One region of the Mesorhizobium sp. LNJC394B00 genome, then DNA from elsewhere that is predicted to be linked to it. Evidence: predicted binding sites of a transcription regulator. Region 1 holds the regulator's gene; each other region holds the start of a gene.
The links. The regulator LexA, encoded in region 1, represses DNA repair genes until DNA is damaged. The targets are predictions, from matches to a motif close to TGTTCNNNNTGTGTTCNG.
Positions count from the first base shown of each region.

Region 1 (10,628 bases):
ACTCGACGGCGCTGTGGCGTTGCCCGGTGAAAGGGTCGCGCTGGCGGATGCGGCCGGCCGGGTGCTGGCGGAGCCGGTCGTGGCGCTGCGTACCCAGCCGCCTTTCAATGCATCTGCCATGGACGGCTATGCCGCACGGGCGCAGGATGTGGCGTCGGCCCCGGCGCGGCTTTCGGTGATCGGAATGGCGCCCGCAGGGCGAGGCTTTGACGGCACAGTGGGTAAATCCGAGGCCGTGCGCGTCTTCACCGGCGCGCCGCTGCCTGAAGGCGCAGACACGATCGTCATCCAGGAAAATGTTCGCGATCTCGGCGGTGGCCGGATCGAGGTCACCGAACCGACGGCGAAGAACCGCAACATCCGCCGCCTTGGACTGGATTTTGCCCAAGGCGACGTGCTGCTGGAGAAAGGCCGCGTGCTCGATCCGGCTGCATTGTCGCTGGCGGCGTCGGCCAATCATCCCCGGTTGAACGTGGTGCAACGGCCGCTGGTCGCCATCATCGCCACCGGCGACGAATTGCTGCCACCGGGCAGCGAACCTGGCCCCGCCCAGATCATCTCGTCCAACGCCTATGGCGTCGCTGCTGTGGCGCAGTCGGTCGGCGCTCGCGCGCTCGATCTCGGTATAGCGGCCGATCGCAAGGAAGCGATCGCGGCGCTGGTGAAAAAGGCGGTCGATGCGAAAGCCGACGTCATCGTCACGCTCGGCGGCGCCTCGGTCGGCGACCATGATCTCGTTCATGACGTGCTGACCGGCGAAGGCATGAACCTCGACTTCTGGAAGCTCGCCATGCGCCCGGGCAAGCCGCTGATGTTCGGGCGGCTGGGCGATATCAGGTGCATCGGCCTGCCCGGCAATCCGGTGGCGAGCCTGGTCTGCTCGCAATTGTTCCTGAAGCCGCTATTGGCGCAGCTCGGCGGCCGTCCCCACCGGCAGGACATCCGCCAGGCTCAGCTTGGCGCCGCGATGCCGGCCAATGATCTAAGGCAAGACTATGTGCGCGCCGTGGTCCGGGAAGAAGCCGGCGCATTGGTGGCGACACCATTCGGCATCCAGGATTCCTCGATGCTGAGAATGCTGGCCGACGCCAACGGCCTGATCGTGCGCGAGCCCTTCGCTCCGGCGGCAGAAGCAGGCGCTGCTTGCAGCGTTCTGATGTTGCGCTGAAGGTCGCGGATCCAAGCCGTTAATTCCAAGAGATAAGACTGGTTGTTACTCCGCCAGCAATGTCCGCGTCAGCGGATGTGTCGGATCGGCAAGCCCGTCGACGATGCTGAAATGATGCCGGTCCGGCTCGACCACTGTGCTGGTCGTGGCGCCGAGGCCGATCCAGATGTTGGCAAGCAGCGCATTCTGGCGCAGGAACTCCGCCCGCTCGCCGCCGCCGGCCCAGCAGGTGATGCGCGCGCCCTGCATGGGGCGCAGCAGAACCGGGCTTTCGGCCAGTGCTTCCGCTTCATCGATGGCCAGTGTCGCGTTCATCCCAGTCCGCATGATTGGCCGCAGGTCATGGACGCCGGAGATCGAGACGACATTGCGCACGCGGCCCGCCACATCGGCGGCCAGGGGTGTCGTTGTCGTCACCATCCTGGAGGCGAGATGGCCGCCGGCGGAATGCCCGGTCAGGATCACCGGCCCGCCGACCATCGTCGCCGCCTTGCCGATCGCCGCCGCGATTTCCCTAACGATGCCGGAAATGCGTATGTCGGGACAAAGCGTGTAAGTCGGCATTGCCACGGCAAAGCCATTGGCAACCGCGCCGTTGGCCAGATGCGACCATGGCTTGTTGTCGAACGCCTTCCAGTAACCGCCATGGATGAAGACGACGAGCCCTTTGGGCATGACATCGGGAAGGAACAGATCGAGCCTGTTGCGCGGGCTGTCGCCATAGGCGATGTCGAGCTTGGCCCGACCGGACGCCGACATTGTGTCGCGAAAAGCCTGTGCCGGTGTGTCCCACGCGGCCGGCCAGCGATTGCTGCCGGCAATGTTGTCGCCGTTGGCGTAGGCATTGTCCCAATCGGCAACACGATGTTGGAGCATCTGCATCCCTCCCGGATGGCTTCAGTTCAGTCGACAGGAATGGCCGCCGAACAGGGCGGCGTCAATGCTGCGACCTAAAAACATTTTAGGCTTGAAACAAATTTCGACTGGTGCGATCCTGCGCCTTGTTCAGCCATGGGCGCGAGGCAGACAGGGGCAGCCGAAAATGCTTGGGCCATCAGTGCATATCGACACATTCACGCGCGACAACCTGCCGCCGCCGGAGCAATGGCCGGAGTTTTTGCTCGACGGCTTCGACTATCCCGACCACATAAATGCCGGCGTCGAATTGACCGACAGGCTGGTCGAAAAAGGGTTCGGCGACCACACCGCGCTGATCGGCAATGGCCGCCGCCGCACCTACAAGGAACTGTCCGACTGGACCAACAGGCTCGCCCATGCCCTGGTCGAGAATTATGGCGTCAAGCCGGGCAACCGGGTGCTGATCCGCTCGGCCAACAACCCGGCCATGGTCGCCTGTTGGCTGGCCGCCACCAAGGTTGGCGCGGTGGTCGTCAACACCATGCCGATGCTGCGCGCCGGCGAACTCGCCAAGATCGTCGACAAGGCGGAAATCACGGTTGCGCTTTGCGATACAAGGCTGATGGACGAGATGACCGCCTGCGCCAAGGGCAGTGCGTATCTCAAGCAGGTCATTGGCTTCGACGGCACGGCCAACCATGACGCGGAACTCGACCGCGCCGCCCTCGACAAGCCGGTCACCTTCACTGCCGTCAACACCGGCCGCGACGATGTCGCCCTGCTCGGCTTCACCTCCGGCACCACCGGCGTGCCGAAGGCGACGATGCATTTCCACCGCGACCTGCTGATCGTCGCCGACGCCTATGCCCGCGAAATCCTGGAGGTGACGCCCGACGACATCTTCGTCGGCTCCCCGCCCCTTGCCTTTACCTTCGGTCTTGGCGGGCTCGCCATCTTCCCGCTGCGTTTCGGCGCCGCGGCGACGCTGCTGGAACAGGCGACGCCACCCAACATGATCCACATCATCGAGACCTACAAAGCGACCATTTCCTTCACCGCTCCAACCGCCTATCGGGCCATGCTCAAGGCCATGGATCAAGGCGCTGACCTGTCCTCGCTGCGCGTCGCGGTTTCGGCGGGCGAGACGCTGCCGGCGCCTGTCTTCGAGGAATGGACTGAGAAGACCGGCAAGCCGATCCTCGATGGGATCGGCGCCACCGAGATGCTGCATATCTTCATCTCCAACCGCTTCGACGACATGAAGCCGGCCTCCACCGGCAAACCCGTCGGCGGCTATCAGGCACGCATCGTCGATGACGAGATGCGGGAGCTGCCGCGCGGCTCTACTGGCCGGCTGGCGGTGCGCGGCCCGACCGGCTGCCGCTACATGGCCGATGCCAGGCAAAAGGACTATGTCCGCGATGGCTGGAATCTCACCGGCGATACGTTCACGCAGGACGAGGATGGCTTCTTCCACTTCGCCGCGCGTTCCGACGACATGATCGTCAGCGCCGGCTACAACATCGCCGGCCCCGAGGTCGAAGCGGCGCTGCTCTCGCATCCCGACGTCGCCGAATGCGCGGTGACCGGCGCCGAGGACGGTGAACGCGGCCAGATCGTCGAGGCGCATATCGTGCTTGTGCAAGGTGTTTCGCCGGACGCATTGACCGTCAAACGCCTGCAGGACCACGTCAAGGCAACGATCGCGCCCTACAAATATCCGCGTTCGGTGAAGTTCATCGACGCCTTGCCCAAAACCCAGACCGGCAAGATCCAGCGCTTCCGGTTGCGCGCGGAGAAGAGCAATTGAGCCAGCCGCACGATCCGGCGTCCGATGGCGCGCAGATGTCTTTCAAGGAGCGGATGTCCTACAGCGACTATCTGCAGCTGGACAAGGTGCTCGATGCGCAGGCGCCGCTGTCTTCTGCCCATGACGAGATGCTGTTCATCATCCAGCATCAGACATCCGAATTGTGGATGAAACTGGCCCTCCACGAGATCGGCGCCGCGATCCGCTCGATCCGCGCCGACCGCCTCGAACCGAGCTTCAAGATGCTGTCGCGTGTCGCGCGCATCTTCGAGCAGCTCAACAATGCCTGGGACGTGCTGCGCACGATGACGCCCAGCGAATACACCGAGTTTCGCGACGCGCTCGGCCAATCCTCGGGCTTCCAGTCCTGGCAGTACCGCGCCATCGAGTTCATGGCCGGCAACCGCAACCTAGCCATGCTCGGGCCGCACAAGCACCGGCGCGATCTTACGGACAGGCTGGAAGCGATCCTGGCCACGCCGTCGCTGTACGACGAGGCGCTTCTGCTTTTGGCGCGCAATGGCTTCGACATCGGCGCCGATGCCGGGCGCACGGACTGGCGCGAGACGCGCGGTGAGAACGAAGACGTGCTGGCTGCCTGGCAAACCGTCTACCGCGACCCGCAGCGCTACTGGATGCTCTACGAACTGGCCGAGAAGCTGGTCGACTTCGAGGATTACTTCCGCCGCTGGCGCTTCAACCACGTCACAACGGTCGAGCGCATCATCGGCTTGAAGCGCGGCACCGGCGGCACCTCAGGCGCCTCCTATCTGAAGAAGATGCTGGAGGTCGTGCTGTTTCCGGAGCTCTGGACGGTCCGCACCCGGCTCTAGAGCATTTCACCGTTTAACGGAAACGGCGAAATGCTCTAGCTCTTTGATTGACGCAATGTCGGACGGAAAACCGCTTCACACTTTTCCTGAAATTGCTCTAGTTTCTCACGTAACCGCGGTCTTCACCGCGAAGCGGGCGTCCTGCCAGGCGCCGGTGCGCAAAATATCCTCCAGCGCTTCGACCGCCTGCCAGACATCGCCATAACCGACATAGAGCGGCGTGAAGCCGAAACGGATGGTCGACGGCGCCCGAAAATCGCCGATCACGCCGCGCTCGATCAGCGCCCGCATCACCTGATAGCCATGCGGGTGGAGGAACGACACCTGGCTGCCGCGCTGGCTGCCGTCGCGAGGACTTTCCAGTTCAAGCCGGTAGGCGCCGCATCTGGCTTCGACGAGCTGGATAAACAGGTCGGTCAGTGCGATGCTTTTTCTGCGCACCGCCGCCATGTCGACGTCGTTCCAGATATCGAGCGCGCCCTTGAGCGCCCGCATCGACAGCACCGGCTGCGTTCCGCACAGGAAGCGGCGGATGCCGCTGCCGACGGCAAAGCCCTGCTCGAAGGCAAACGGCCGCGCATGCCCCCACCAGCCGCTGAGCGGCTGGCTGATATCACCATGGTGGCGCTCAGCCGCGTAGATGAAGGCCGGCGAGCCCGGGCCGCCATTGAGGTATTTGTAGGTGCAGCCGACGGCGAAATCGGCATTGGCACGGTCAAGTTCGACCGGCAAGGCGCCGGCCGTGTGGCAGAGATCCCAGATGATCAGCGCGCCGGCGTCATGTGCCTTGCGCGTCAGCGCCGTCATGTCGCGCAACTGGCCGGATTTGTAGTTGACGTGGTTGACCAGGATGACGGCAACGCTGTCGTCGATCAGCTCCTCGATTGCCGCCGCGTCGACGCCCTCCAGCCGCAGCCGCGTTCCCGGCCGGGTCGAGGCGACGCCTTCGGCCATGTAGAGGTCGGTCGGGAAACTGTCGCCCTCGGCAACGATGACCGACCGATCCGGCCGCATGCCGAGCGCTGCGTGCAGCAGCTTGTAGACGTTGATCGAGGTTGTGTCGCAGACCACCGTCTGCCCATCAGCCGCGCCGATCAGTCGCCCGAGCTGATCTCCGAGTTCCACCGGCATGTTGAACCAGCCGGCGGTGTTCCAGGCGCGAATGAGGTCGTGCGCCCATTCCTGCGTGGCGGCCTGCTGCAGTTCGCTGAAGACGACCGCTGACGCGGCGCCCAGGGAATTGCCGTCGAGATAAATCACGCCTTGCGGCAAGACAAAGCGTTCGCGCATGGAGCGCAGCGGATCGGCGGCATCCATTGCTTCGATTGTAGCGAGATCGGGTGTCGTGCTCATGATCCGGCGCCCCTCCATGGACAAACGCGCGCGGCGGAGCCTGCCGCCCAAACATGCCGGCGATCTTGAGTGGTCGCCCTTGAACTGTCAAACATTATATATAATTCACCCATTGAAAGGCTTTGATATATAATGATCCGCCGAGCGTTTATGTCTGATGGATCACGATGCTGGGTGACGAGCAGACCTCGAAGACGGAAGCGGCCTATCGCCTGCTCAGGCGCGATATTCTTGCGACCCGGCTGGCGCCTGCCGCGCCGTTGAAGCTGAGCACGCTGCGCAACACCTACGGCATCGGCTGGACGCCGTTGCGCGAGGCGCTGTCGCGGCTGGAGGCGGAACGGCTTGTGACCGCCATCAGCAACCGCGGGTTTGCGGTCGCTCCCGTCTCTCGGGCGGAGCTCGAGGATTTGGCGCGTGCGCGGCTGGTGGTCGAACTGCCCCTGCTGGTGGAATCGATCGAGGAGGGCGACCGTGAGTGGGAAGACGCGGTCGTTGCCGCCCACTATCGTCTCTCACGGTGCGGGTCTGTTCTCGACGATCCATCGGATGATGCGGTCGACGCGTGGTACGAAAAACACGATGCCTTCCATGCGGCGCTGCTCAGTGCCGCGACATCCAGCTGGCTGCTGCGCTTCAATGCGACGATTTCCGACCAATTGCATCGCCATCACCGCTTTCTGGGTCTGGCCCCGACGCTGCGCGCCGCCGCCGGCCGCACGGATGGACACCGGAAGGCCGTGGCGGCCCTGCGCGACGCCGTGGCGATCGAACACCATACCGCCCTGATGGAAGCGGCCCTCGATCGCGACGTCGAACGTGCGAAAACTCTGATGACCGCTCACATCGGCTACACGCTGCAGGTCTATGCCCAGAGCGAACCCGGCGCGGATGCTGCGCAGCCCCGTCCGAAAAGGAAGCGGCGGTCGTAGCCGACGCGCAGGGCACTTTGGCTTCGTTTCACCCGTTGCCGGCAAATGGGCGCAGGCGGCGCCCGCAGCGCCGAACGTTACGCTGAACAAAACGTCAACACATTCATTAAACTTTAAAAGGTTGCGGAACACAACTGGAACAGATAGTGTTTGTTCTGGGTTTGTTTTTTCTGATTCTGATTTCAGAACCCTTGGGGGCCGCGATGCTGACGCGCAAACAACATGAGCTTCTGATGTTCATCCATGAACGCCTGAAGGAGAGCGGAATCCCGCCGTCCTTCGACGAGATGAAGGAAGCGCTCGACCTCGCCTCCAAGTCCGGCATCCACCGCCTGATCACGGCGCTTGAGGAGCGCGGTTTCATTCGCCGGCTGCCGAACCGGGCGCGCGCGCTGGAAGTGCTGCGGCTGCCCGACTCGATCGCACCAGGCCTCAATGCGGCGAGGAAGTTTTCGCCGAGCGTGATTCAGGGCAGTCTTGGTCAAACCGGCCAAGGGCAAGGCGGCCAAGGACAAGGCGCGATGGGCCAAGGCGGTCTCGGCCGCCAGATCAAGCCGGGCTCGCCGTCGCGTTCGATGTCGGCCGGCAATGACGATGCCGTTTCCGCGATTTCAATCCCGGTTATGGGACGCATCGCCGCCGGCGTGCCGATCGACGCCATCCAGCATCAGACCCATTCGATCTCGGTGCCGCCCGATATGATCATGGGCGGCGAACACTACGCGCTCGAGGTCAAGGGCGATTCGATGATCGAGGCCGGCATTTTCGATGGCGACACGGTCATCATCCGCAATGCCGACACAGCCAGCCCCGGCGAGATCGTGGTGGCGTTGGTCGACGATGAGGAAGCGACCCTGAAACGCTTCCGCCGCAAGGGCGCCTCGATCGCCCTGGAAGCCGCCAACCCGGCCTACGAGACCCGCATTTTTGGACCGGACAGGGTGAAGGTGCAGGGCAAGCTTGTCGGATTGATCCGGCGCTACTGAGCCGGCTTGGGTTTGTACTTTTCACGCTGGTTGTAAGGCGGCAGGCCGCGCGCTTCGCGGGAGAAGCGGCGTTGCTCGTGCCAGGGGCGATACGGCTTGTCGACGGCGAAGCGGATGGTTGGCGCTGCAGCTGCCGATTGCGGATCGAAGAAGACGGCGGCGCTGCCGTCGCGGGCCAGCTGTTTCTTCGTCACGACCAGCACCAGCGGGTCGCGGCACGGATTGTAGGCGGTGGCGTCATCGATGACGATCAGGCTCGCGAAGGCACAGGCCGGCCGCGCCGTCTTGCGGTCTTTCGCAAGCGCCACAATGGCTCCGGAAGGGTGCCGGGCGATACAGAGATCGCCGGTGCAATAGAAGGGCGAGCCGGGCGGCAGATCGAGCGGATCGAGATCGAACCGCGTATCTGTTGCCTCGAAAATCTCAGGTGGGATAATGGTTTCGGCCCGCAGCGCCCGTTTCCAATTGTCCGTGGTGAATTCGTTGGAGCGTTCGCGGTTGAGGGCGAGTTCGCCGCCACCGATCGGCATGGCCACCAGATGCGCATCCTCGGATATGAGCACGTCGGGCGTAAGCACCTGCGGCTACCGTCAACAGGCCGGCCAGCGCGAAAGGCACGGCCGCCAACCTGAGCCAGGTGGTGGCCATGGTGGCGATGACGAGGGCGACCGCCACCAACAGCACCGAGCGGATGGAGATCAGCCCGACGGCGTCGACCGGCGAGCGCTCGGAAATCCAGGCCGATATAGCGATCATCGCCATCAGACCCTTGCCCATCACATAGAGGAACGGCCCGTCGGCGCCGAACGGCATCGCCAGTGCGCTGAGCACGGCAAAAGGCATGACGATCAACGAAACAATCGGCATCACGGCCAGATTGGCGATCAGGCTGAGCGGCGACACACGCTGAAAATGCCAGATGGCGAACAGCAAGGTTGCACTGCCGGCGATGATCGAGGTCATGGCGAGGCTGCCCATGGCCAGCGCGAATTTTCGCGACAGGAAGCCGACGAAGGAGCGCTTTGCCGGCGGCGTTCTCACCTTGTCGGCGCGGTAATCGGCCCAGCCGGCATAGGCGCCGACAAGGGCGGCGGTGGCAGCAAACGACATCTGGAAGCTGGGACCGACCACCTCGTGCGGCGACACCAGGATGACGGCAATGGCGGAGATCGCCAGATTGCGCATGGTGAGTGCGGCGCGATCAAACAGCACGGCGACAAGCATGACCGCCAGCATGATGAAGCTGCGCTCGGCGGCAACCACGACGCCTGAAATGACGAGATAGGCGGCGATGGAGACGAGTGCTGCCACTGCTGCATATTTCTTGACTGGGCGGCGCGAAGAGAAATCGGGAAACAGCGCAAAGGCGCCACGCAGCAACACCATGATGGTGCCGGCAACCAGCGCCATGTGCAGGCCGGAGATGGAGATGATGTGGTAGATGCCGGTGCGCCGCATCGCTTCGTTGACCTCGTCCGGGATGCCGGCGCGCACCCCGACAATCAACGCCGCGGCAATCTCGCCTTCGGCGCCGCCGATTTTGCCCCTGATATGGTCGGCAATGTTTTCGCGCGCGTTCTCGATTGCCGAGGAGAGCCGCGCGGTCAGCGGCGGCGGTCCCTGCGTAGCAATGGTTTTCGGATTGCCGAGAAAGAAGCCGCTGCCGCCGAAACCGGTGAAATAGCTGTCGAAGGAGAAATCGTAGCTCTCCGGCCGCACCGGACCGGTCGGCGGCAACAGCCTGGCATAGCCGGTGATCAGGGAGCCGGCGGTCATATCGGCGGGAACGGTCCGCGCCGAGAGCCTGACCCGCTCCGGGGCGTAGCGCAGCTCGGGGTAAGCGGTCGAAACCACATCGAGCGTCAGCCTGATGCGGCCGCTTTCCATCTGTTCGAGACTGACGACGCGGCCGGTCAGCCGTGTCTGAATCTCGGAGCCGAGCATCTGCGTTCCGGCGCGCCAAGTCTCGACTTTGGCGGCGACGACGCCGAGCGCGCACAGCATCGCGGCCATGCAGAACAGATGCGTCCTCGGCCGCGATCGCGTGGCGAGGGCGCAACATGTCGCCAGCACCACAATGGCGATTGGCTGCGCAAAGCCGGGCTCGCCGGCCAGCGAGAAATAAATGATGACGCCGGCCGCCAGGAAAACCGGCACCAGCAGGAAGGCGACGCCCCGGTCGAGCTCCGTGTTGGCGGCCACGGCAAGGCTGCGGCGGAGCGCGGGCCATGACGGACGGCGAAGCCGTCTGCGCAGACGGGCGATAGATCCGGGCGCTGTGACTTGCGCCGGCAACGCGTGACCGGGCAGCGCAGGCGCGACGCCGGGATGCGGCTCAGGCAGCGCGAGGGGCAGCGGCTCGGCATAGGGACTATCGGCAAACAGCGAGCGTTCGCTGACGCTTGCCTCGGCGCCTTCGCCTTCCTTCGTGCCCCGGCCACGTCCAGCCATCGGGTCTGCCCCTTGCGCCCCAGACCCCTATGCTACATGAACGCGCAAAGCGCGAAAGTCCGCGTGATCACGTCCACCGCGCCGGAATCGACCATCACCTGGCAAGGACGCTCAATCCTCAATCATATCCTGGCCCTCCGCTCTCACGCGAGCAAGCCCATCGTGCATTGCCTTCAATTGTTCCGGTGTATGACCCTGCCATTCACCGAGTTCACCCTGGATGAGCAACGGATCACG
Region 1 covers NZ_AYWH01000004.1:227,964-238,591, forward strand. Annotated here, with positions in the region: gene glp (gephyrin-like molybdotransferase Glp) at 1-1,168, shown strand, start outside; gene X751_RS146995 (alpha/beta hydrolase) at 1,214-2,044, opposite strand; gene X751_RS146990 (AMP-binding protein) at 2,211-3,836, shown strand; gene kynA (tryptophan 2,3-dioxygenase) at 3,833-4,669, shown strand; gene kynU (kynureninase) at 4,775-6,022, opposite strand; gene X751_RS146975 (GntR family transcriptional regulator) at 6,190-6,954, shown strand; gene lexA (transcriptional repressor LexA) at 7,158-7,940, shown strand; partial or broken gene X751_RS01000000163910 (ComEC/Rec2 family competence protein) at 7,934-10,391, opposite strand; gene arr (NAD(+)--rifampin ADP-ribosyltransferase) at 10,503-10,628, opposite strand, start outside.

Region 2 (10,628 bases), on a different contig from region 1:
TGTCGCGCTGCTGCACCACGGTGCGCAAAAGGGCGGCGCGCTGGCGCATGCCGCCGGAAAGCTCGGCCGGCCAGGCGCGCTCGAAACCGGCAAGGCCGAACTCAGCGAACAATGGCGCAACGGACGCGCGCGCCTCGCGGCGCTTCATGCCCTGCACCTCCAGCCCCAGCGTCACATTGTCGATGACGCGTCGCCACGGCATCAGCGCGTCGCGCTGCGGCATGAAGGCGAAGGGGCTGCCCTGCAATGGCGCGCCGTCGAAGCGCATGTCGCCCTCGCCTTTCAGCGCGCCGGTCAGCAACTGGAACAGCGTCGACTTGCCGGCGCCGGAAGGGCCGAGGATGGAGACGAACTCGCCGGCCGCGACATGAAGCGAAATGCCGGCGAGCACCTCAAGCGCGCCGAAGTTCTTCCTGATGTCCCGGAGTTCGAGCCGCGTCATTGACGGTTCTCTTCTGCAGCTTCAACCTTGCGGTCGCGGCTTTCGCTCCCTGCATTCTCCCAAGGCATGGCGAAGCGCTGGACGAGCACCGCAATGGCGAACAAGACAAGCGTGAGCGCGGCGCTGACGGCGACCGCGGCGAGCACCAGATCGGGCCGAAAGTTGTTCTTGGCATTGAGCATGTAGATGCCCAGCCCCTTCGCCGCCCCCGCATATTCGGCGAAGATCGCGCCGACGACGGCATAGGTGATGGAGATGCGCAGCCCGGCGAAGAAATAGGGCAGCGCCGAAGGCAGGCGCGCCAGCCAGAAGATACGCCAGCGCCCTGCCCCCATGGCGGCGAGCATCTGCGAAATCTCCTTGCTGGTCGCAGCAAAACCTTCGACCAGCGCGACCATCATCGGGAAGAAGGTGACGAGCGCCACAAGCAGGATCTTTGGCATCAGCCCGAAGCCGAACCACAGCACGATGAGCGGCGCGATCGCGACCAGCGGCAAGGTCTGGCTGACGATCAGCAGCGGAAACAGCGCGCGGCGCAGCGGGGCCCAGAAATCGACCAGCGCCGAAAACACGAAGGCAGCGACCAACGAGCAGGCGAAGCCGGCTGATGTGGCGCGGATGGTGGGCAGCGTGTTGTCGGCCAGGGCGGCGCGATGCTCCCAGGCCTGCTGCAGCACGCGCGACGGCGCCGGCAGCACGGTGGGGGCGACACCGCCATAGCGGGCGTAGAGCTCCCAGGCCGCGAGGAGCAGGGCGAAGGCGAAGGCGGCGGGGATGGTCTTGGCGATGCCGGCGGCTAATCTCCCCCCTCGAGGGGGAGATGTCGCCGAAGGCGACAGAGGGGGTCGTCTCGCATAGAGCGCCCACGCCTTGCCGATGCGAAAAGGACGTCGGCGCTCCACGCGCTGGGACCCCCTCTGGCCTGCCAGCCATCTCCCGCTCGAGGGGGGAGATTCGTGGGCATCGCGGTCTTCGCCAATCGCCAATGGCTCCCCTCCTCTTTGTGCTGAGGGGTCAGAGGCATCTCCTCCACGCAATGGGTCAGATAAACCAGCCACGGCAATATCCTCAAGGAACGACGCTTGAGCCGCGGCTCAGACGGCGCTCGGGCTGTTCGCCGAGATCGTGATGTCGAGGGTGACGTGGCCGGCGCCGGGGCCGAAGCGGCAGAAGGCCTCGTTGAGCGTGGCAAACACGGCACCGGCATCGCCACGCAATTTGGTGCAGAAGTTCTTTGAGCGCTCAAAGACGCCGGACTGTTTCAGGAAATCGATGCAGCCGTAGATCTCGTCCATATGGTCGCCCGTGCCCATAACGTAGAGCGAGAACTGCGCCGCCACCGGCTGGCCGGTCGACGGCGTGGCCTGGACAGCGCGGATCGCGGCGATCTTGCGCTCGTCCAGCGGAATGGCGGGGCCGCCGGTCTCGTCGGAGCGGCAGATCGGATCGTCGGGCTCGCCCGGACAGCCGCGCGAGACCGCCGCCGAAAGCACGCAGTGCTTGCCGCTTTTGGCCGCCGCGACGAACAGGTCGCGCATAGCGGGAAACAGCACCTCGGGCGGCCCGACCATAAGCGTCGAGATGTCGTCGATCTCGATCCGCAGCCGGTCGCGCCACGGATCGAGCGCGCCGAGCGCGCCAAGGATGACGCCGACGAAATCGTCGGTCATGGGATAAAGGGAAATCTGTGCGCCTGAAAACATCGCCCGCCTCGCTCCGCTGGTATTATCCAGATCAGCTTTAGGGTCCGAAGGCTTGCCGCCCTCATCTCAGCCCCGACCATACGGAGCACCCCTGTGGATGAGCGGGTTAAAGCACCGTTCGCGGCATTGGGGAAGCCGTTTGTTGAGGCACTGCGGCAAAGTGTTTTGGGCCAGACGTGCCGGGCGCCCGGGCGTTAACAGACGACTCGTCAGTTCGTTGCGTTATAAGGTTTCCACGAATTTCTTATAACTGCGTTGAAATTCAAGCTGATAAACGTAATTATAAGAAAACGGCAGATTTCTGGATCTCCTTATCCGCGACCCCATCCGGACTGCGCTCCTGCATCGCTCGGGCTTGCCTGTGCTGGTCCCCTCGCCCCAGCGCTACGCCATCCACAAGCTGATCGTCGCCTCGCGACTCGGGCCGAGCGCTGGGGCCAAGCGGGAGAAGGATCTCCATCAAGCGCGCCTGCTGACCCAAGCGCTCGAAGCCACACGTCGCCAGGACGACCTTGCCTTCGCCTTCATGGAAGCGTGGGACAAGGGCGAAAACTGGCGCGAGACGATCCGGCGCGGCCTGAACCTGTTCGAGGGAAACAGTCAACACCGTCCTGGGAAAAGCCCTCCGCGAGATTGGTGCGACTCCTGAAGGATTCACGATGCGTGATTAGCTGAAGCGACCGCTGCTATATTCATTGCCATCGTCCCAACTGTACGAAATTGGCTTGACGCTGATTCGTACATAAAGTACGATATCTCTTTTCGCAGAGAGGAATGTCCTTGAGCACAGCGAACCATGTTGCCTTCGCCGATCTCTCTCGTCCTTTGCTGTCACCCCCGTCGTTGCCGCCGCCTTTATTGCCGCCCCCTTTGTTGCCCTTGTCATTCGATCAGTGCCAACGCCTCGCCGGGGCCTGGCGAATGGCCAGCCAGGACATCGCCGACGACATCCGCTTCATCCGCCAATATCTGAAAGTCGTTGCCGAGAAGGACGAAAGGCTGTCGACCGGCACCCTTGTTCACAGCCGCGCCTATGTCGAGGCCTGCGCCGGCTGGCTGCCACAGACTGTAACGCGCTATCTGCGCCACCTGCGCCAGATCACCGAATGCGAACTGGCCATGACAGCTGCCGGGATTCGCTTTGCGCTGTCGAGTTATGCCTGGCAGGCATGAGGGGCGGCTGTCGCCAAACACAAGGAATTGCGCTGCCCGTCGCAGGCGCAATTCGTCAGGTTGAGAGGCTCGGGCGCGCCTGAACGGCGGGCGCGAAGGATGGCCCGGCCAGCGAATTCCGGCCTTGCTTTATTTCGACTGGCCTTATTTCTGGCCTTATTTCGATTTGGCTTTGCCGGACTTTGCGGCGGCAGGCTTCGCGGCCTTTGGCTTGGCGGCTGCCTTGGCGGGCTTGGCGTCAGCTTTCTTCGCCGCCTTTTTGGGCTTGGCGACCGCGCCATCGACTTCAGCCGTGGCCTGCTCCCAGTGTTCCTGATGCGCGCCTTCAGGCCGGCCGGCCTTTTCCCAGATCTCGTGCGCGCGCTGGCGAATGCGGTCCTGTTTGTCGTCCGTCACTTAAGCCTCCGTGGTTGGGTCCGGTCGGTTGGTCCAGATTCCACGAAAACATTAGCCGAAAATTCGACCGGCGTCTTGAGTGACGAGACATCTCAGCGCGGGTCGGAAATCACCGCAACGCCGAGCAGCGCCGCTTTCTTGACGATCAGCCCGGCGAGGTCGGCATCCGAACGATCGGTGCCGGTGCGCTCCCGCAGGAGCGCGATCGCTTCCTTCATCGATAACAGCGCCGTGTTGCGCTCGGCCAACAACTTGTCGCAACACGCCGCAACATTGGCGGAGTTCGGGGTCTCGACATGCGGCAACATGGCAATTCTCCTTTCATCATGTTCGTCATTCGGCCCTGCCGCCCTTTTGGGAAGAACGACAGGGCCGTATCACCGATGAATGGTTAGGTTGTCGAGCGTTACTCGACCACCTCGACAATCCTGCGCGTGCTGGGGTCGACCAACACGGTATGGTTGTCGACGACGGCGTATCTGTACTGAACGTCGGGAACCTCCTGCAGCTCGACAGTGTCAGGCAAGGCAGTGCCGACATTCAATTCGACGCCGAGCAGATTGACCGAGGCAAGCGGATGTTTCTTTACGTATTGGTGCACGACCGTGCGCTGTTCCGGGGTGATGATCACCTGCTGCTGTGCCGGCTGCGTGACGATGACCTCGTCGGCGGCGGCAATGCCGATACCAGCGATCATGGCGAGCCCGGCGACGGCGGGAATAAGGATGGTTTTCATCTTCGTCTCCTGTCGTTGTTGGCGAGCTCCGCCGTGTTCCCGCATGAGGCGAAAACAGCGCAGATCGAGGTGGCGGGCTCCTGGAGGCAAACGCAGCCGGTACGGTCTTGTTCCGCAAGCGGAGACTAAATTGATCGGCTTCCGGTCATGCCAGCAGAACCCGCACCCGCAAGATTCGCATTGAAGCACAATCCCTCAGGAGACCTTCGACGTGGACGATGCACGGCTCCAAATTCCGGTGGCGATCGCGGCCGGCGCCGGCATTGATCCGGTGACCGCGTGGCCCGGCCAAGACCGGAACCGACCGCCTTCGTGCCACGCCGTGAAGTTCAAGCAAAGGTCATTGCTTCGGCGGCTGCGCAGGCACCTCGCCAGGCTTGATCACCGGCGTCTTGCCTTGGTCCGGCGGCGGCTGCGTCATACCCTGGTCACCACTGGGCGGCGGCTGCAGCACGCCGCCGCAGGGACCGAGCGTGCTGGTCGATTCGCCACCGCCATTGGCGACCGGCGGCTTCTGAGCATCGTCCTGAGGCTGCGCCTGGCAAGGCGCGGCAGGGCCGTTCCGGTCGCCATTGTCCTGCGCAGCCGCCGGGTCGGCCAGCGCCAAGAGCAGCACGCATGGGATGAGGGGGAAAGTCTTCATGGTCCAGCTCCTCTGGATTCATCTCCTTGGCAAAGCAGACTAGTCCTTGGCAAAGCAGACTGGCGGCAATTGGTTCCACGGAGATGGTGGTTGCTGGAACCTGGCAGCCGGAAGTGAGTTCCACCTTCTCGACGCTAAGCCGCCCAGAGGAGGCAATCATGGAACGAAACAGAAAACCCAATGACGAGGTCGAGGCGCCACCGAGCAAAAACGATGCCCGCGACAGGATCGCCAATGATGAAGTGGAAGCGCCGACGCCGGGTCGGCAGGATTGGGACGCGCTGCGTGGCGCAACGGTCCTGCCCGACGGAGCAGATGAGGAAAGCCTGCCGGACACCACCGGTGTCGAGAAGGAAGGCGAACTGCCCGAGGAGGATGACGACAACCCCTACCAGGACAGTGACGATGCCTTGCCCGACGACGCCGAGGAAGCCGCCATTGGTCACGACCTGGCGAGGCGCGGCGGCCCGTTCGACGACGTGTAAGGCAGCGACCGCGGACTTTCGAGAGGTTTCCCGGGACGTCCACGCCGTCACCAGTTGGACCAAGGATGAGCTGAAGGCGATGCCGGAGCATCGCGATTGATATTTCGAAGGATCCGGCTGGTCGGATCCTTCGTTTAAGGCGCCTTGGCGGTTTGGTTAAATTTAGCCCTTGTGGTCAAGGACTGGACGGCGACGGCGACACACCTTCGACAGCCGCGAGGCAGCCGAGAGCACGAACGCGAAGTCCAATGTTCCAAGCGCCGTTGAGGCCGCTCGCCTGAAATCTTCAAAGTGCGCAAGAGATTGTCCGCCGCAGGCGGTGCGCACACGCTCCAGTATCGCAGACGACCGGCGTAACGGCCCATCGACCGCCGGCACTTAGTGCCGACGGGCGCATGGCTTCAATTCGACCCGGGATCGCCGAGCGCCTCGGTGACGAAGGACGCCGCGATCAGGTCGTCGGCGTCGAGGCGTAGGGAGCCTTCGACACCTCCCATGATGGCTGCGACCTTCTGGAAGGTCTGCATCTCGTGTTCAGTAACGCTGGCGTCTCGCATCCTGGCTTTCAGATCGGCGATGCGTCGGCCCAGTGAGGCCGACGTTCCGATTTCTCTGTTCGACATGGTGTCCTGCTCCTCCCCCAACCCATGCTGTGGACTCAAGGCTGCCTATATATAAGGCAGCGCGAATACAGTCGCCGCAACGCGCGATATCTGGGAAGGTTCCGGCGCCAAATAGTCACGAAATAATACGTGTGGGGCTCATGGTCGCCCACGCGACGGTAGACACCGCAAACCAGCGGCTGTCCATCGGGCTGGCCAACCCGCGTCGCGGGTCGCGAACGCGGGTCGGACTTGATCGCTGCGCGAACAGTCAGCGAGAAGCCGGCACCACGCCGGACACCGAGCGCGCCGTTTCGGGCGAAAACACCACGAAAGCAAAAACCAGAACGGCAGCGGCGACGATGAGCGAGCCGCCGGCGACGATCGGTTCAAGCGCCGGGTTTCCCTGCAGCATCACATACAGCGCCGGCAGCATGATCACCAAGCCGAGAGTGTAGAGCCCGTAGTGGATCATGGCGACGCGACGCGCCGCCTTTTGCGGATTGAGCGCGTAGTAGCCGCCGAAGATGGCGCTCGTCACCCAACCGAGCAGATTGATATGCGCGTGCGCCGGAAAAGCGGCGTGGTCGCCCGAGATCGCCATCTGCAGGCCGGCCGCAATCCCCAACATCAGGAACAAGATGGCAGTTTTGAAAAAGAGTTCTGAAACCCTCGGCATGTCATTTCTCCCCCTATGCGGTCTGCGACCGCTTGCGACCTGGAGAATACACCCACGCGCAGAAATTTTCCACGCCCCGGTTATGGGGCCATGCCTGCACAGCTTTTTGCACGCTGTTCGACTTTTCTGGCTGCCACAACCCGGCGCCGCCCCGCTACGGCGTCAGCAAGATGTCGGCGCCCGCTCGCTCGTCGAACACCACCGCGCAGCCGCGCCCCAGCGCCACTGCCGACAGCGCGTTGGCCACCGTCTCGTCCGGCGATACGAAATCACCGGTCAGCACTCGCAACTCCTCCACCGCCCTGGCCATTGACACGCAGTGCCCGGCAACGCGATCGCTCGTGCAGGCGTCAATGACGCTGACGAGGTCGATCATCTCGAAATGGCCCATACCGGCCTCCACAAAAACAGCGTCCCGTCGCGGATATGAACGCCGAGGCGAGAGACAATGTTCCGCAGGTCCGATGCCCAGGCGGAGCACTCGACAGCCCGACCTGGAACGGGCCGGCCGGCGACAACCGCTTCGCTTGACAATAGGCCCTGTTTGTTCTCTATTTGTTCGGCAAAAACGCCTCTCACAACAGACGCGGCTAATGCTGCAACGCCGCAAAGGGAACGGTCGGGATGGAGCCCGCCATCCTGCATGCGGATCTCGACGCCTTCTACGCCTCGGTCGAGCAGCTGCTCGACCCGGCGCTCAGGGGCAAGCCGATCGCCGTCGGCGGCGGCGTCGTGCTTGCCGCTTCCTACGAAGCCAGGGCTTTCGGCGTGCGCGGCGGCATGCCCGGACGACGCGCGCGCGAGCTTTGCCCCGGACTGATCTTCGTCGGCGGCCATTTCGCCGACTATCAGCGGCTGGGCGACGCCGCCATCAAGGTGCTCGACGATTTCACGCCGCTGGTCGAGCGGATTTCCATCGATGAAGCCTTTGCCGACGTCGCCGGCTGCACGCATCTGTTCGGGCCGCCGGCCGAGATCGCCGCCACGGTGCGTCGGCGCGTCCGGGCAGAGCTCGGCCTGCCGATCTCGATCGGCGTGGCGCGCACCAAGCATCTGGCCAAGATCGCCTCGCAGGTGGCCAAGCCCGACGGGCTGGTGGTGGTCGATCCGGACACCGAACTTGCCTTCCTGCATGATCTGCCGGTCGGGCTGATGTGGGGCGTCGGCCCGGCGACCAGAGCGCGGCTGGCCGAGATCGGCATCGAGACCATCGGCCAGTTGGCAAAGACGCATGGTGGGGCGCTGCGAAGATTGCTCGGGCCCGCCGCCGGCGAAAAGCTGGCGTCGCTGGCATGGAACCGCGACCCGCGAAAGCTCGAAACCCACAGGCGGTCGCATTCCGCCGGCGCGCAGTCGGCGCTTGGCAGACGGCCGGCCGAGGCGCGTATCTTCGGACCCGTCCTGCTGCATCTGGCAGACCGGGTCGCCAGCCGGCTCAGGGCGAAATCACGGCCCGGCCGCACGGTGACGGTGCGCGTGCGTTTCGCCGATCTGCGCGCGGTCACACGCTCGCTGACGCTCGATCAGCCGATTTCGGCAACCGCGATGCTGGCCGAAATCGCCGGGGAGCTGGTGCGCGGCGTGCTGGCCGCCAACCCTCGGGAGAAGACCATCTCGCTGCTGGCGATCTCGGTGTCGCAGCTAGAAGAAAGTGCCGAGCTGCAGCTGGAGCTGCCGCTCGGGCTTGCCGATGAAAAGCAGCGGCCCGGCAGCAGGCAAGGCCTGGCGCGCTTTGGCGCCGACCGCGCCATCGACAAGATCCGCCAGCGCTTTTGCAGAGAGGCTGTCGGCTATGGCGCCGTGGCGCTGGAAGCCCGGCGCTCGGTTCCCGATGCCTTCCGCGAACTGGCGGAGAAGGAGCTTTGAGTGCGGCGCGACGGCAAGGCCAATGTTTAGGCTGGGCCAGTCCGCGCTGCATTGCCGCTCTGTTTGAGCAAGCCGACCAACCAGGCCAGACCCGCCGCAGTTTCGGACATTTTTCGCACCGCAACCCGGCCACGCCATGCACGCCCAAGAACAACGCTTTGTCGATGAAGGTGGACTTGCAGTTAGCGCATCGGCGCCAAGAAAAACCGGGATGGGACAGCGAGGCCGCGAAGGTTGACAGTGCCGATCCGTCTGGCATTATCGCGTAAGCTTGGAGGATTCACTATGAGGAAAACCTATTCGAAGCCTGTTCTGGTCAAAAAAGGCAAGCTTTCGCAGGTTACGGCGCTCGCCAATGGAGCGGGTTCCGGCCCGATCGAGTGAGGTCGTTGAGTCGGACTGTCGCCTGATCTGGCGGCCTCGCCTGACACTGGAGATGCGGCATGAAGAAGACCTATTCGAAGCCGGTGCTGGTCAAGAAGGGCAAGCTCTCGCAGGTTACAGCCGACAATGGTAACGGCTCCGGGCCGGTCGCAGTCTAGCAGCCGATTATCCGACGCCTCGTGCCGTCTGGCCGGGAACAGGGCTTTGGGTGCCCGACGTGGAGAGTGGAAAATGAAGAAAACCTATCTGAAACCGGTGCTGGTCAAAAAAGGCAAGCTCTCGCAGGTCACCGCGAACGGTGCTTCCAATCCGCGATAAACCCTTTCACCCCGATTAATCGCGACACGCTTCAGCGCACAACCACCAGATCGTCGAGCACGAGCTGCCAATAGTGACTCGTGGAGAGGCGCACGCGCGTCACCGCCGCCAGCATCGGCGCATAGTGGACGGGCGCCAGTGCCGACAGGACGATCGTGTCGCTGGCGATCAGCCGGTCGCCAAGCCAGCTCTCGACCAGTGCGGTTTCGCCTTCGGACTTCAACCATGCCGCTGTCAGCATCACGGAATGGAACCCGAACGGTTTGTCGCTCGAGAATTCGGCCGGGTGTCCGCTGCTCGTATAGCAGACATGGTCTCCCGAGATATTGCCGTTGACGTAGCCTTCGCTGCCTTCGGTATGATCGCGCGCCAGTGCGTTCAGGTTGAACCAGGTCAACCCGGCATAACCTGACGGCACCTTGCGCAGGCCGCGCGTCGTGACATCGTCGAAACCGATGGCCTGCAAGGACGCGGCGCTGTCGACAGCCGCGTTCTCGGGCGACAGCAGGCCGAGTTCGGTCGGGTAGGCCGACAAGGCCAGTCGTCGTTCCATGCCACCGCCGGTGATTTCGATCGCGTCGGCGTCATCGGGCAGATCGAGGCGGAAGCCATCGCTGAGCGGATGCACCGCCACCTCTTGCCCTTTCGCCATCACCGAGATGCTCGCCGAGACACCGTCCGCTACGCGGCCGCTGAGCCGGCGTATCGCAAACAGGCCGACCGGCTGCAGCATTGATTCCGAGACCAGCCCGGTGGGCGAGCCCGGCAGCGGCCGGAGGTGCTGCGACTGGACCTCGTTGGCGCTGCTCGAGCGCCAGCCGGGCGGCACAGACACGCTGAAGCGGTAGCTGCCCGGCACATGGATGGGCGCGGCGCGACGTTTCGTCGACGCTAGGAAATTGGCAAAGCCGCCGCGATTGCTCCGCGCCGCGGCGACGAAGCGGCCGTGGCCATCATGCAGTCTGACCATGATGCCGGCCATCGGGCGGTCGCCGAGCCCGTAGCGGCCGTCGCGATCGGCATCGAAATAGACAAAGGACGAATGATTGAGCTTGCCGTGGTTGCCCGACCAGTCGCGGCGCACGGCGTAGTCGTTGGCCGGATCTTCACGAAGCCGGGCTCTGCGACGAGACCGCGCCAGCCGCCAGGCCAAAGCCGCAACGACAGCGGCGAGCCCGACAAGGAGTATTGCCTTGATCAC
Region 2 covers NZ_AYWH01000001.1:676,832-687,459, reverse strand. Annotated here, with positions in the region: gene X751_RS160150 (ABC transporter ATP-binding protein) at 1-442, opposite strand, end outside; gene X751_RS160155 (ABC transporter permease) at 439-1,230, opposite strand; gene X751_RS160160 (YkoF family thiamine/hydroxymethylpyrimidine-binding protein) at 1,537-2,145, opposite strand; TPP riboswitch at 2,136-2,248, opposite strand; gene X751_RS1000000165235 (GSU2403 family nucleotidyltransferase fold protein) at 2,447-2,794, shown strand; gene X751_RS160170 (hypothetical protein) at 3,067-3,318, shown strand; gene X751_RS160175 (DUF2934 domain-containing protein) at 3,475-3,714, opposite strand; gene X751_RS160180 (hypothetical protein) at 3,807-4,022, opposite strand; gene X751_RS160185 (DUF1236 domain-containing protein) at 4,121-4,450, opposite strand; gene X751_RS160190 (hypothetical protein) at 4,791-5,093, opposite strand; gene X751_RS0132590 (hypothetical protein) at 5,252-5,578, shown strand; partial or broken gene X751_RS1000000167770 (PRC-barrel domain containing protein) at 5,592-5,678, shown strand; gene X751_RS160195 (hypothetical protein) at 5,980-6,201, opposite strand; gene X751_RS160200 (hypothetical protein) at 6,452-6,859, opposite strand; gene X751_RS160205 (hypothetical protein) at 7,014-7,250, opposite strand; gene dinB (DNA polymerase IV) at 7,484-8,725, shown strand; gene X751_RS1000000165225 (hypothetical protein) at 9,011-9,109, shown strand; gene X751_RS1000000165220 (hypothetical protein) at 9,169-9,267, shown strand; gene X751_RS160215 (hypothetical protein) at 9,459-10,628, opposite strand, start outside.
Region 2: dinB (DNA polymerase IV) is a predicted target of LexA. The motif match lies at 7,405-7,422, and genes of this name have one in related genera.

Region 3 (10,628 bases), on a different contig from region 1:
GGAGCTTGTCGTACACACGATTTGTGACGATTTCGGAGAACAAAAATGGCCGCCGCAGACGACATCGCTCTGATCCAGAAACAGGAAGAGACGCTGGTCTTCCCGGCCTTCGACGAGGCCGTCGCCTTCAAGGTCGGCGCGGCGATCCGCGAGCGGGCGCTGGCCGAAAAGCTGCCCATCATTGTCGATATCAGGCTGTGGGATCGGCCGCTGTTTTATGCCGCGATGCCCGGTTCAAACGCCTCCAACCCCGACTGGGCACGACGCAAGATCAATGTGGTCAAGCGCTACCTCAGGAGCACCTATCGCCTGGTGCTGGAACAGCAGCGACCGGACCGCACCTTCAAGGTCGGCGAGGGGCTGGATATTGCTGATTACGTACTGGCCGGCGGCGGGTTTCCGGTGACTGTAAAGGGGGCTGGCGTGATCGGCGTCATCGCCGTCTCCGGCCTGCCGGAACGCCAGGACCACGGCGTCGTCGTCGATGCACTGTGCGATCATCTCGGCGTTGATCGGACACAATTGGCGCTGCCGCCGGAAGATAAATCGTGACGCTAGCGCTGCCCCTCATCCGCCTGCCGGCACCTTCTCCCCGTATAGTGACGGGGAGAAGAGAAGCACCCCAACGCCGGCGAACCCCTCTCCCCGTCTCTATACGGGGAGAGGGTAAGGGTGAGGGGCGGCGCCGGCTTTTCGGAAGCTCGCAAACCGCGGATGGCGGCCAATTATGACCGTGCTCGACCCAAAATCCTTTCTCATCTCGATCTTCAATGCCGCCGTTGCCGCTGCCGATCCTGAACGGACCATCCGGGATCATCTGCCGGCCAGGCCGAAGGGGCGGACCATTGTCATTGGCGCCGGCAAGGGATCGGCGCAGATGGCGGCGGCATTCGAGAAGGTGTGGGACGGGCCGATCGAAGGGCTGGTCGTCACCCGCTACGGCTATGGCGCCAAATGCGAGCGCATCGAAATCATCGAGGCGGCACATCCGGTGCCGGACGCTGCCGGTCTTGAGGCGTCGCGGCGCCTGCTCGAAAAGGTGCAAGGGCTGACTGCGGACGACCTGGTAGTGGCGCTGATATCGGGCGGAGGATCGGCGCTGCTGCCGTCGCCTGCCGCCGGCCTGACGCTCGCCGATGAAACCGCCGTCAACGAGGCGCTGCTTGCCTCCGGCGCGCCGATCGCGGCGATGAACACAATCCGCAAGCATCTCTCGACCATCAAGGGCGGCCGGCTGGCAGCTGCCGCCTGGCCGGCCAGACTGGTATCACTGGTTGTCTCTGACATTCCCGGCGACAACCCGGCGCTGGTGGCCTCCGGCCCGACCGTGCCCGACTCCGGCAACCGGGCCGATGCGCTGGCCTCGATAGCGGCCTACGGCATGAAACTGCCCGACGCCGTCATGGCGCACATCAACTCGCCAGAGGCCGATGCGCCAGATCTGGATGACCAGCGCTTTTCACGCAATGAAGTGCACCTGATCGCCTCGGCTGGCGTGTCGCTGGAAGCGGCAGCCGCTGAGGCAAAACGGCAGGGCATCGAAGCCGTCATCCTCTCCGATTCCATCGAGGGCGAGGCGCGCGAGGTCGGTGGCGTGCATGCAGCCATTGCGCGCGAAGTGGCGACGCGCAACCGGCCGTTCAAAAAGCCGGTGCTGATCCTGTCCGGCGGCGAGACGACCGTGACCTTGCGGGCCCCTGTTGACGGAAAAAGGGGCAAGGGCGGCCGCAACTCCGAATTCCTGCTCGCCTTTGCCATCGGCATCAGCGGCGCGGAAGGTATTCATGCACTGGCCGCCGATACCGACGGCATCGATGGCTCGGAAGACAATGCCGGCGCCTTTGCCGACGGCTCGACCGTCTCGCGCATGCGTGCCGCCGGCGTCGACGCCAAGGCGATGCTGGCCGGCAACAATGCCTGGACGGCGTTCAACGCGATCGGCGATCTGTTCGTGCCGGGGCCGACGGGTACGAATGTGAATGATCTGAGGGCAATCCTGATCAGTTAATTCGGCCGTGGCGGCCGAAGTTTCCAACGTTGGATTCACGACCGTAGGTGATTGGCTGAAGCAACTCAGCTTCGTCGCTGAGGCTTTCGCTCATCTCACGACCCCATCAGCCGCTTCACCTCTTTCATATCCTTTAGGAACCGCTCGCGCTCAGCCTCCTTGTCCGTCGGCTCGTGAATGCGCAGGATAAAGGAGGGCTGGATGGTGATGAACACGCGCAAGCCATCCTCGCGTTCGATCAACTGGCCGCGCATTTTCGTCACGGCAATGGCCTTGCCCAGCAGCGACAACGCCGCCGTTGCCCCAAGCGCCACGGCGAGGTCCGGCTTGATCAGCTCAAGCTCCCGGCCGATCCACCAGCGGCAGGCCTGGACTTCGCCGGTATTTGGCTTCGAGTGGATGCGGCGCTTGCCGCGCGGCTCGAACTTGAAGTGCTTGACGGCGTTGGTGACGTAGACTTTTTGCCGGTCGACGCCTGCGTCATCGAGAATCGCATCGAACACTTTGCCCGCTGGCCCGACAAAAGGTTTGCCGGCGAGATCTTCCTGATCGCCAGGTTGTTCGCCGACGAAGACCACTTTGGCGTCATCCGGCCCCTCGCCGAACACGGTCTGTGTCGCGTCGCGCCAGAGCGGGCAGCGACGACAACCCTTTGCAGCCTCGCGCAAATCGGAAATCGTCTTGGCATCGTCTTCATCCGGCGCCTCGGCCGGCTCGGGCTTCGGCCAATGTCTTGCCTGCAGCTTGGCGTGGTGCGGCGCCGGCGTTGTCGGCAGTCTGGCAATCATATCCCTGGCGGCCTCGTCCGCTCCTGCGATCAGATCTGGAATGAGCGAGGCCTCGGGAAGGTTCCGCCAATATTTCTTCGGCATCTCCTTCTGCATCGCCTTCACCTTGAGCCGCGCCGGGTTGAAGATGTTTTCGAAATAGGTCCGCCACAACGCCTCGGTGTCGTCCTGATCGGGTGCATCGCCCTTGGCCGCACCCGGCCCGATCGCCAGCCTTTCGCCGTTCCAGTCGGCGGAGGCATAGGGCGTCAGAATGGTCCAGCGCATGCCGGTGAACCGCCGGACGAAGAAATCCGCGTTGCGCTCGACAATGAAATGCTCCGGCTCGAACCAGGCGACGTAGCGCTCGTTCTCGCCGTCGCCGATCTTCCGGAAGCGTACGAAGGCATGCATCTTATGGCTGTCGCGCCGCACCGCCTTTTCCATGGCTTCGAGCCGCCTGGTGTCGGGATCGGATGCGATCGCCAGCAGTTTCGGCTCAGTGCGCAGGCGCCAAAGCATCCAGTAGAGAAAGGCAAACCGGCCGGGGTCGGAGTGGCAGAAGGCGGTTTCGGCATGGGCGATGAACTCGCGCGGGACGGTAAGCTGCGCGCCCTCTGGCACCGCCGGCAAGGCATCTTGAGGATCATTGGCGTCGGACCCGACACCCCAACTAATATCCTCAGGCCGGACCTCATTCAGCGCCAGACGCCGTGCCGCATCGCGCCAACCGGCGAAATCGGTCTGGCTCGCTAGCCGGACAGTGTATCGGGCAAGGTCGAGCTGAGCCGGCTGCATGGTCAAAACAGCGACAGTTGTTCGCAGGACTTTACGATCGTGTCGCGCAGGCCTGTCTTGTCGGTGAGTCCGCCCGGCGACCAGCCTTCGGCGATGATGAAGGGCCTCAGCTTGGCGATCGAATGGCAGATCCGTCCGACATCTTCCAGCCGCATGCGTCGGTGGCGGCGGGTTTCAAGGATCTTCGCCACCACCTTGGTGCCCAGACCCGGAACCCGCAGCAGCGCTTCGCGGTCGGCGCGGTTGATGTCGACGGGAAACCTCGCCCGATTGCGCAAAGCCCAGGCGAGCTTGGGGTCAATGGCGAGATCGAGCATGCCGTCGCTGCTGCCGGCGAGGATTTCCGGCTGCGAAAAGCCGTAGAAACGCATCAGCCAGTCGGCCTGATAGAGCCGGTGCTCGCGCATCAGCGGCGGTTTTTGCAGCGGCAGCGACGATGACGAATCCGGGATCGGGCTGAAGGCGGAATAATAGACGCGCCGCAGGTGATAGCTGCCATAGAGCCGCGCGCTGGTGTGCAAAATGCCGTCGTCGGATGTTTTGTCGGCGCCGACAATCATCTGCGTCGACTGACCTCCGGGCGCAAAGCGTTCGCGCTTCTTGGTCCTCAGCGTCGGCTCGGCTTTTTCCTCCATCTTCCGGCGCAGGTTCGCCATGGAAAGCCGGATCGTTTCCGGCTTCTTCTCCGGCGCCAGTTTCTTGACGCCCTCATCGGTCGGCAGTTCGACGTTGATAGACAGCCGATCGGCGTAGAGCCCGGCCTGCTCGACCAGTTCGGCCGAGCTTTCCGGAATGGTCTTCAGATGAATATAGCCGGAGAATTTTTCGTCCAGCCGCAGCCGCCGCGCCACTTCCACCATTTCGGCCATGGTCTCGTCGGGCGAACGGATGACGCCGGAGGACAGGAACAGGCCTTCGATGTAGTTGCGCCGATAAAAGTCCATGGTCAGCTGCACCACCTCGTCGATGCTAAAGCGGGCGCGGCGCACATTCGATGACGAGCGGTTGATGCAGTAGCTGCAATCGTAAATGCAGAAATTGGTGAGCAGGATTTTCAGGAGCGAAATGCAGCGGCCATCCGGCGCGTAGGAATGGCAGATGCCCATGCCTTCTGTGGAGCCGATACCGCCGGATTGGAGCGAATCCTTCTTCGCCGAGCCGGACGAAGCACAGGAGGCGTCGTATTTGGCGGCGTCAGACAGGATTGCCAGCTTTTCACGGACGGTGGGCGCGCTCATCTGTTCATGATATGTTCTTGAAGGCTGCAGCGCCACCTCATTTGATGCAGGCGGCGAAAAAGTGATCGCCGCCCGCCGTCAGGGCAATCAGAGACCGTTTCGAAATTCGCTCTGGCGAGTCATATGGTGGTGGTTTCGAGAACCGAAGCGCAGCGGACATTTGGTCCGTGAGCATCGGAAGCGCAGAAACCACCATCGATGGCCGCCGGAGTAGAATTTCGAAACGGTCTCTCAGACCTCGTGCAGGTAGAGGTGGTAGTCCAGCTCGCTCACCGTACGCGCGACGCGCAGATACTCCGACTGCTTGATCGCCACGAAGGTGCGATGCAGATCCTCGCCAAGCGCCTCTTTCAGGAAGCTCGAGGCCCGCGCCGCCTCGATCGCGGCGCGCCAGTCGACCGGCATGGTCGTGCGCGTGACAGCGGCTTCATAGCCATTCCCAGTGGTTTCAGGGCCGGGGTCGAGGCCTTCGTCCAGACCCTTGATGATGCCGGCCAGCACCGTTGCCGCGATCAGGTAGGGATTGGCGTCGACGCCCGACGGCCGGTGCTCGATGCGCCGGTTCTTGGCGTCGCCGGCCGGCACGCGCAGCGCCACCGAACGGTTGTTGACGCCCCAGGTCGGCGCCACCGGCGCATAGGACTGCGAGACGAAGCGCCGCCAGGAATTGGCGTGCGGCGCAAACACCAGCATCGATTCGGCCATGGTCTGGATCAGCCCGCCGAGCCCCTGCAGCAGCGGCAGCGACCAGCTTTCGCCGCCGGCTTCGGCAAAAACGTTGCGGCCGTTCTTGTCCTGCAGCGAAACATGGAAATGCATGCCGGAGCCGGCATATTTTTCGATCGGCTTGGCCATGAAGCAGGCGGTAACACCATGGCGGCGCGCCTGCGCCCGCACCAGCCGCTTCAACATGACGAGGTCGTCGGCCGCCCGCATGACATCCTTGCGGTAATTCAGCGTCAGCTCGTACTGGCCGGGCGCGTATTCCGAAATCACCGTTTCGGCCGGAATGCCTTGCGCCTTAGCCGCGGCATAGATGTCGGAAAACAACGGCTCCATGCCGTGCAGATGGTCGACGGAATAGACTTCCGTCTTGGCCGAGCGGCGGCCGTCGAGCACGGCGTCCGCCGGTTTTACCTTGCCGTCGGCGTCACGCTCATTGGCAAGCAGGAAAAATTCGAGTTCGAAGGCGCCGGCGGGATAGAGGCCCTTGGCCGCCAAGATGTCGACCTGCCTGGCCAGCGCCAGCCGTGGGTCCGACGACATAGGCTGTCCCTCGAGATGGTACATCGCCATCAGCAACTGGCCGCGCGGCGGGTTCGTGCCGTAAAGCGGCACCAGCGTGCCGGGGATCGGCCATGCCCTGAGATCGCCGTCTCCAGTCGTCCAGATCAGCCCGGTTTCGTGCACATCCTCGCCGGTGATGTCGAGGCCGAGGATCGAGATCGGCATGTGGCGGCCGCCCTCGAAGATGCTTTTCAGCTCATGCCGGCGCACGATCTTGCCGCGGCCGACCCCGTTGGCGTCGGTCAAGACGATATCGAAGGCTTCGATTTCGGGATGGGCGTCGAGAAAGGCTTGCGCCTCGGCGGGCGTCGAGCCCGAAGGTGAAGTCATGATTAGTGTACTCGAGTTTGGCTTGGCAGCTTGTCTCATGCCGTCAGCCTTGCCGCAACCGTGGCGAAGGCGGTGATCAGCCGGTTGACCTGGGCGCCGGTGGTGGCCGGTGAGATCAGCATCATGTTGTGAAAGGGCGCGATCAGCACGCCCTGGTTGACCAGCGCGACATGGATAGCCGCCTCAAGCTCCGGCGCATGGGCAGTCTCGGCTTCGGCGCCGTTCCTGAGCGGGCCAGGGGCGCAGATGAACTCGACGCGGGCGCCGACGCGGGCGACATGCCAGGGCAGATTGTAGCGATCGATGACGCCGGTCAGCCCGGCATCGAGCCGCAGGGCGAGGCGATCCATCCGGGCATAATTCTCCTGCGTCATCACCTCTTCGAGCGTTGCGCGCATGGCTGCGAACTGCAGCGGGTTCGCCGACAGCGTCGTGCCCATGCCGGAATAGCCCGGCTCCTTGGTTCGATTGTAGTCGGCATAGCGCGAGGCGACCTCGTCGCTCATGCCCCACACGCTTGCCGGCACTCCGCCGGCGATCGGCTTGCCCAGCACGAACAGGTCGGGCTGCAGCCCGAATTTCCTGGTGTAGCCGCCGGGTCCAGTCGAAATCGTGTGCGTCTCGTCTATCAGAAGCAGCGTTCCGGCCGCGCGCGTCAGTTTGCGCAAGGCGTCGTGAAAACCCGGATCGGGCAGCACCATGCAGGAATTGGTCAGCACCGGCTCAGCAATGACGCAGGCGACATCCTTGTCCTTGAGCGCTGCTTGCAGCGCGGCGACATCGTTGAATTCAATGACCTTCGCCGTCTTGGTCAGGTCGCGAAACTCACCCGCCAGCCCCGGCCGATTCACGGGCTTGCCGTCGACCATCCGGACCATCGTCTCGTCGACCGAGCCGTGATAGCAGCCGTTGAAGACCAGTATCTTTTCGCGGCCGGTGACGGCGCGGGCGACGCGCAGCGCGAAGCGGTTGGCGTCGGTGGCGGTGGTGGCGATCTGCCAGAACGGCAGACCGAAACGCTGAGTGAGCAGCGGCCCGATGGCCAGCGCATCTTCCGAAGGCAGCATATAGGTCAGGCCGCGCCCGGCCTGGCGGCGGATGGCGCGCGCCACCGGCGGCGGCGAATGGCCGAACATCGAGCCGGTGTCACCGAGGCAGAAATCGTCCAGCCTGTTGCCGTCGATATCCGTGATGGCGGCGCCCTTGGCGCTTTCGACCAGGATCGGGAATGGCGTCGGCCAGTCGTTCATCCAGTGCATCGGCACACCGCCGAAGAAGCCTGGCAGGCCGTTACCGACCTTGGCCTGCGATTTCGGCCGCGCCTTGCGGAAGGTGTTCGCCTCGCTTGTCCGCAATGCAGCGATGCGGTCACGGCTGATACCGCCAATGGACGCCTTTGAACTGTTCGTGCTGTGCATGAAATCCCTCTCGGCCGGCACACTACCCAATTGGCGACGGCAACCGCAATTGGCCGTGTTGGTGCGCTGCATTGGGTCAGCAGCAAGTTCGGCAGACTTGACCTTCCGGCGCAGTCGGGCGCCAATGCGATCGGGTCTGTGGTTTGGGGAGAAAAATGCGGACGATCATCTGCGCTATTGCGCTACTCTTGTCGGCCGCTGCGGCTTCCGCATCGGGCGGCGTCTGGTGTTCCGTCGATGACAAAGCGGTGCAATTCGAGGTCGGCGCCGGGGTCACCAGAGGTATGGGCGGCCCGACCTTCAATTTTCGCGGCGATCTCGAGATACTTGGCCGGCCGGAAGGCGACAGTCTGCGCAAGACCGTCTTCGAGGATTCCGACCTCACCCAGTACTGGCTGGACGACAAGGAGTTGCGGCTGAACGTCTACCACGAGCATCAGCTCGGAGATAAATTCAACTCTGTCGAACTGACGATCCTGACCAAGACCAGTGACGAGGGCGTCTATGACGGCCGGTACACGCTTGCCGTCTACGACAACGCCGCCGACACGGAACAGGACGGCAAGCCGAAAGAATTGACCGGCAAGGTGTCGTGCGGAGCCGAATAGGTCACGCCGAGATATCGATGACGCCGCAGTCGCCGGCGGCACTGCCGAAGGCGACCCGGCGCTCTTCCTTATCCCACATCATCGCGGTGATGGCGCCCTTGCCCGGGCGGCGCAACAGCACCTCTTTGGCATCGGTAAAGCGCACCGCCATGACCATGCCGTCATCATAGCCGACGGCGACGACATCCTGGCTCGGATGGCAGGCAACCGATGTCACCATGGCGTTGCCGCGCGTGCCGAGCTCCAGCGGCGCCTTGCCCATCGGGCCGTCCTTGCCCGAAAACGGCCAGACGATCGCCGCCGGCGCGCCGGAACTCGCCAGCCATTTGCCCTTCACGCTCCACGACAGGCTTTTGACCTTGCCGGGATAGCCGGTCATGCGCATGTGCTTGCCGTCGGCGAGCTTCCAGCCATGCAGCGCGTTTTCCTGCATGGTGGTGACGAGGAAGGCGCCATCCGGCGAGAAGGTGACGCCGGTATGGGCACCGGCCCATTCCAGCTCCACCGGCTTGCCGTCGGCGGCCGGGAAATGCAGCGTCGCGCCATTGTAGCGGGCGACGCCGAAGCGTATGCCCTTGGGGGAGAAGGCCAGCCCCTCGACCGAACGCGGATGGGCAAACTCTTTGGTCTTGCCGTCGGCAAAGCGCACGAACGCAGTCTTGCCTGTGGCATAGGCGATAGCGCCTTGCGGCCCGGCGGCGACGCTGGTGATCCACTTCTTGCCGGCGCTCGCCAATTCGCCGACGGTGCCACCTGCGGTGACAGCAAAAATCTTGCCGTCCTCGCCGCCGGTGATCAGGCGGTCGTTGGCGGCGTCATGGAACGTGGAGAGCAGGCCGTCATTGGCCTGAATTGTCTTGTGGCCGTTGTCGAGCCTATGAACTGTCCCATCGGCCAGCGCATAATGCGGCACGTTGTCGAGGAAGACGGCGGCAAGGCAGTGACCTTCCAGGTCGAGGGGAGCAACTGTGGGCATCAGGACCATTCCAATGAAGCTGTCACCACTCCCGGGAAGCCATTGAGGCGGCCAGGCCTGGCGTCAACCTTCCCCTTTGTGGGAGAAGGTGGATCGGCGCGCAGCGCCGAGACGGATGAGGGGTGTTGGACGGATCGCCGTCGGTGCCGAGCTGGAGCACCCCTCATCCGACCTCGCTTCGCGAGGCCACCTACTCCCACAAGGGGAGAAGGAAGAGCGGGCAGCGCTAGCGCCATAGAGTCCGGAAATCAAGCCGCCTGGCAGGCGTCAAAGCTCTTCTTCAGCCGTTCGGCGTCAAGCTCGCGGCCGATGAACACCAGCCGGCTCTCATGCTTTTCGCCGTCTTTCCAGGCGCGCTGGTGGTCGCCTTCGATGATCATGTGCACGCCTTGGATGACATAGCGCTCGTCGTCGCCCTTGAGCGCGATGATGCCTTTCAGCCGCAGGATGTTGGGACCTTCCATCTGAGTGATCTTCTCGATCCACGGGAAGAATTTCTTCGGGTCCATCTCGCCGCCGCGCAGCGACACCGACTGCACGGTCACGTCATGGATGTCGGAGGGATGCGCGTGATCGTGATGATGATGGTCGTGATCATGGTCGTGGTGATCGTGGTCGTGATCATGGTGGTCGTGATCATGATCGTGCGCCTCGAGAAAATGCGGATCGTTTTCCAATGCGCGCGACAGGTCGAAGGCGCCGCGGTCGAGCACTTCGGACAGCGCCACGCCGGCGCGCGTGGTGCGGTGAATCCTGGCCGCCGGGTTGATGGCGCGGATGGTCGCTTCGACCTTGGCCAGCTCTTCGGGCGTCACCAGGTCGGTCTTGTTCAGCACGACAACATCGGCAAACGCGATCTGGTCCTCGGCTTCCTTGGAATCCTTCAACCTGAGCGGCAGGTGCTTGGCGTCGACCAGGGCCACGACAGCGTCGAGTTTGGTCTTGGAGCGCACGTCGTCGTCCATGAAGAAGGTCTGCGCCACCGGCACCGGATCGGCGAGGCCGGTGGTCTCGACGACGATGGCGTCGAAGCGGCCGGGACGGCGCATCAGGCCTTCGACGACGCGGATCAGGTCGCCGCGCACCGTGCAGCAGACGCAGCCATTGTTCATTTCGTAGATTTCCTCGTCGGATTCCACGATCAAATCATTGTCGATGCCGATCTCGCCGAATTCATTGACGATGACGGCATAACGCT
Region 3 covers NZ_AYWH01000009.1:710-11,337, forward strand. Annotated here, with positions in the region: gene X751_RS140175 (heme-degrading domain-containing protein) at 46-552, shown strand; gene X751_RS140170 (glycerate kinase) at 728-2,008, shown strand; gene X751_RS140165 (UdgX family uracil-DNA binding protein) at 2,104-3,573, opposite strand; gene X751_RS140160 (putative DNA modification/repair radical SAM protein) at 3,576-4,811, opposite strand; gene X751_RS140155 (glutamine synthetase family protein) at 5,043-6,428, opposite strand; gene X751_RS140150 (aspartate aminotransferase family protein) at 6,464-7,846, opposite strand; gene X751_RS140145 (hypothetical protein) at 8,002-8,454, shown strand; gene X751_RS140140 (WD40 repeat domain-containing protein) at 8,456-9,430, opposite strand; gene X751_RS140135 (GTP-binding protein) at 9,679-10,628, opposite strand, start outside.
Region 3: X751_RS140160 (putative DNA modification/repair radical SAM protein) is a predicted target of LexA. The motif match lies at 4,813-4,830, and genes of this name have one in related genera.